2 regions of the Undibacterium sp. JH2W genome follow, and region 1 is predicted to be linked to the other one. Evidence: predicted binding sites of a transcription regulator. Region 1 holds the regulator's gene; the other holds the start of a gene.
The links. Region 1 encodes sigma-54, which starts transcription at its own class of promoters, with help from an activator protein. Its sites were predicted from a motif close to TGGCANGNAANCTGCTTT; they were not measured.
Positions count from the first base shown of each region.

Region 2: the regulator sigma-54 is predicted to act here: its motif matches at 1,296-1,313, upstream of ACO0LC_RS18840 (pilin).

Region 1 is NZ_JBMPOT010000026.1:53,921-56,335, reverse strand. Features, by position in the region: gene hpf (ribosome hibernation-promoting factor, HPF/YfiA family) at 40-387, opposite strand; gene ACO0LC_RS26705 (RNA polymerase factor sigma-54) at 495-1,985, opposite strand; gene lptB (LPS export ABC transporter ATP-binding protein) at 1,997-2,415, opposite strand, start outside.
Region 2 is NZ_JBMPOT010000012.1:83,933-86,347, forward strand. Features, by position in the region: partial or broken gene ACO0LC_RS18835 (IS256 family transposase) at 1-670, shown strand, start outside; gene ACO0LC_RS18840 (pilin) at 780-1,259, opposite strand; gene ACO0LC_RS18845 (pilin) at 1,515-1,994, opposite strand.

The DNA of each region.
Region 1 (2,415 bases):
TTGGATGTCCACAACCCTGTTAGGGCAAGGACTGGGGTCTTATGAAGCCGATGCCGGGTCAGGTATGTGCTTGATGGCGTCGTGCTGATGGTCTTGCATTTTATCTTTGTGCTTGATGACCTGACGATCCAGTTTATCTACCAGGGCATCAATTGCTGCATATAGATCATGTGCCAGGCTTTCAACGTGAATATCTTTACCGCTGATATGCAAATTAATGTCGGCTTTGTGTCGTTTTTCCTTTTCCCGGAGCTTGTCCACCGTCAGGATGACGGCGATATCAATGACCTGGTCGAAATGTCGCCTGATACGTTCTAGTTTGGTATGTACATATTCACGAATTGCAGGAGTTACTTCGACGTGGTGTCCACTGATGGTGAGATTCATACTGTGCTCCTATAGTGATGTTGCTTGCTGTAACGATACACTCTTGGCATTTATTTGCCTTGAGCTAAATCATATATAGCAATTCAAACCGTGATTACAAGGACTACTTACAAAGATTTACGCAAACTGACTGGGGGGATTTTCAGGGCTTCACGGTATTTGGCAACTGTCCGTCGGGCAATTACCATGCCCTGTTCACCCAGCATGTCTGCAATTTTGCTATCAGAGAGTGGGCTTTTCTGGTCTTCTGCTCCTATCAACTGCTTGATGAGTGCACGTATCGCGGTGGAAGATGCTTCACCCCCTGTTTCCGTCGCGACATGGCTGCCGAAAAAGTACTTCAACTCAAACATGCCATGTGGGGTCAACATGTATTTTTGGGTTGTCACACGTGAGATAGTGCTCTCGTGTAATCCTAGTGTATCAGCAATTTCGCGCAAAACAAGGGGGCGCATGGCAACAGCACCATGGGTGAAAAAATTGCGTTGCCTTTCAACTATCGCTTGTGCAACGCGCAAAATAGTATCAAAGCGCTGCCGCATATTTTTGATGAGCCAGCGAGCTTCCTGCAATTGCGCACCAAGGCCAGCTTCACCGCGGTTTTGCTTCATGATGTTGGCATACACGCTGCTCACTCGCAGCCTGGGCATGACATCCTGATTCAGCATGACTTGCCAGCCATTGCCAGATTTTCTGACGATCACATCTGGCACGACATAATCTGATTCATCGGCGGCAAAGGCAATGCCAGGCCGTGGCTGGCACAGGCGTATGATGGTTTGTGCATCGCGCAAATCTTCATCATCGCAATCGAGGATTTTCTTGAGTTTGGTGAAATCTCTCTGTGCAAATAAAGCCAGTTGTGTTTCAACAATTTGCAACGCCAGCCTGCGCGTGACAAAAGCCACTTTGGGCATGCGCCTGATTTGCAGGGCCAGGCATTCTGAAGGGCTGCGCGCACCAACACCTGCCGGGTCAAAGCTTTGCAGCATATTCAGGGCAAAGGCTAGTTCTTCTGCCTCTACACAGAGTTCCAATGGCAAACTGGCATGTATTTCATCCAGGGTTTCGGTCAGGTAACCGTTATTGTCGAGCGCATCTATCATCAGCTCGACTAAGGCACGGTCACGCGGCTCACGCAGGTTCAGGCGCATTTGCTCAAGCAGATGTTCACGCAGGGTGATGTGGGCGGCACCCAGTTGCGGGCGGCCATCTTCATCATCACCAGACTTGCTGCCATGCTGTACATCATCAAAGCCCCAGTCTTCTTCGCTGGAAGTGGTGCTGTCATTGCTGATGACAGTTTCGGCATCGGCGGCGGCTGGCTCGGTGGATTTATCGCTTTCTTCTCTTTGTGCAGGCACTTCCATGCCTGCATCAGCCGAGGTACTCGTTGTATTGATGGCGCCATCGGCCAGCAGGCGCACGGCATGGTCGAGTGGATCATCGACGCGTTCCAGCATGGGATTATCGGTCAGCAGCGTCTCCAGCTCCTGATGCAATTCCAAAGTCGATAACTGCAATAATCGTATTGATTGCTGCAATTGCGGCGTTAAGGCCAGATGTTGTGAAGTACGTAGTTGCAGGCTTTGTTTCATGATGATTCCCGTCACATCCGGAAGTGTTCTCCGAGATAAACGCGACGTACAGATTCATTTTGTATGATGTCGTCAGGCTTGCCACTGGCAAGTACCGCGCCTTGATTGATGATGTAAGCGTGATCGCAGATACCCAGGGTTTCGCGGACGTTATGATCGGTGATCAGTACGCCTATGCCACGCTCCTTGAGGAAGCGGACGATGCGCTGGATTTCGATGACCGCGATAGGATCAACACCGGCAAAGGGTTCATCCAGCAAGACAAAGCGTGGATTGGTTGCCAGTGCACGGGCAATCTCGACGCGGCGGCGTTCACCACCTGAGAGTGACAAAGCCTGGCTCTCACGTATTTTTTCTATTTGCAAATCTGCCAGTAAGGCATTCAGCCTTTGCTCGATTTTCTTGCTGCCGAGGAATTTACCATCGCTGT
Region 2 (2,415 bases), on a different contig from region 1:
TGAGTAACAAGGCCCCATTTTTCGCCGTTGGCGTGACCATTAACAGCCGTAAAGAAGTGCTGCACCTGTGGATTGTTCAGATCGAGGGAGCCAGGTTCTGGCTGCAAATAGTCATGAAACTGAAAAATCATGGCATGCAGGACAACTTCATTGCCTTTGTGGTAGGTCTCAAAGGTTTCCTTGACGCGATCGAAGCTGCCTACCTGAAGGCGACTGTCCAGCTCTGCATTGTTCACATGGCACGCAACAGCCCGCACTTTGTGCCATGAAAAGATCAAAAGGAAGTGACCGTCGATTTGCGTCGTATTTACAGTGCAGCCGCTGCTGACGAGGGCAGTCTTATACTCATACAATTTGAGGGCAATTGGGATCAGCGATACCTATTAATAGTGCAATCATGCCAGAGTAACTGGGCACGGGCCATCTGGATCTTCGACAATTCGGCGGAGATTCGTAAGGTCATCCACACCACGAACGTCATTGAATTGCTTAACATCAGTATGCAAAGGTCATCAAGACAAGTAGCGCCTTCCCTACTGACAAGGGTCAGCAAGCTGTTTTACATGGCACTCAACACCATAAGCAAGAAATTGACGTACCCATACGGGACTTAAAAGGTGCTCTCAACCACCTTACCATCCAGTTTGATGACCGGATGTCGCAGAAATGAACTAAAACCGGTTGCATAAAATCCTGACACCCAAAAAACCAATACTGCGCGTCAGGCGTTATTTGGACTTTCCTGCCATCCTATCTAAGCATTGAGCCAGCACAAAACACTATGGACAACCGCCAGCCCCAGACTTCAAACCACGTTGACCATTACATATAGAGTTACCAGCAGCAAAAGCCCAGATCATGTTTGCTTGATTGGTCACAGACGTTGCTGTCAGAGTACCATTCAACAGTGTAGCAGCACCACTTAAAGTAGCAGCACTAGTCATCGCTACTGAACCAGCAGCAGGTACTGGAGCATTAGGCAAAAACTTAGAAGTAACGACAACAGGGATACCATTATTGCCCATTGAAAAACAACCTGTAGCACCAAGGCCCCAAGTGCCATTACTCTCTTGATAACAAACTGCCATAGATGTCAGCAAACTATCCAACTCAGCCCTAGCACCTGCAGCGCGAGTACGGGATGTGTAATCAGAGTACTGAGGAATAGCGATCGCTGCCAGAATACCGATAATTGCAACAACAATCATCAACTCGATCAGTGTAAAGCCGCGTTGCAACCGCTTTGAAATGGAGTACATATACATTTCCCCAAAACCCATAAGAAAAAATTAGCCATAGTAAATTCCATCGCAATGTGATTCAGTTAAACATCCACATGTGTTCAAACTACTCTTATTGATAGTACTTACTTCAACAACAATTCGAAAAAATCCAAGTGAAAAACAACCAATCAACCTTGTCCAACATAGATTTGCAGTGAACAAATATAAATCAATACATAAAAAAAGCCCTTCAATAAAATTGAGGGGCTTTTTCGATAGAATTCTTACCTATTATGGGCAGCCGCCAGCTCCGGCCTTCAAGCCACGTTGACCATTACAGATAGCATCACCAGCAGCAAAAGCCCAGATCATGTTTGCTTGATTGGTCACAGACGTTGCTGTCAGAGTACCATTCAACAGTGTAGCAGCACCACTTAAAGTAGCAGCACTAGTCATCGCTACTGAACCAGCAGCAGGTACTGGAGCATTAGGCAAAAACTTGGAAGTAACGACAACAGGGATACCATTATTGCCCATTGAAAAACAACCTGTAGCACCAGCACCCCAAGTGCCATTATTCTCTTGATAACAAACTGCCATAGATGTCAGCAAACTATCCAACTCAGCCCTAGCACCAGCAGCACGAGTACGGGATGTGTAATCAGAGTATTGAGGAATAGCGATCGCTGCCAGAATACCGATAATTGCAACAACAATCATCAACTCGATCAATGTAAAGCCGCGTTGCAGCTGTTTAGGGATAGATTTCATCTTGAACTCCAGTAAAAAAGTTAAATTCGGGAACAACGCTTCATCATCAGCAAGCGCCGTGCCAACTCGTCGCAAGACCTGAAAACAGGGGGTTTTGTGGTGGAAATACATATCTTTGGATGTTTACTCAGGGCAACTGACAAAATGCGTCAATAGCCTCCAAAATCCCTTTGCAATTTTTTGTCATTTCTTATGTCAAAATATAAATATGACTGACGAGAATGTCACTCCTGTAACCTAAGTTACATATTTCAGCTTTTTATTATTAAATAATAAATACTTACTTTACAAGAAGTGTGTATTAATAATCTCAGTGCATGTTTGACCAGGCTGAATAGGCGTCAGGGTAATAAAGAAATGCGCCGCCACACAGATCACCTCATATGCAAGGGAAATTGTCATGGCAAAGTGATGACTAAAA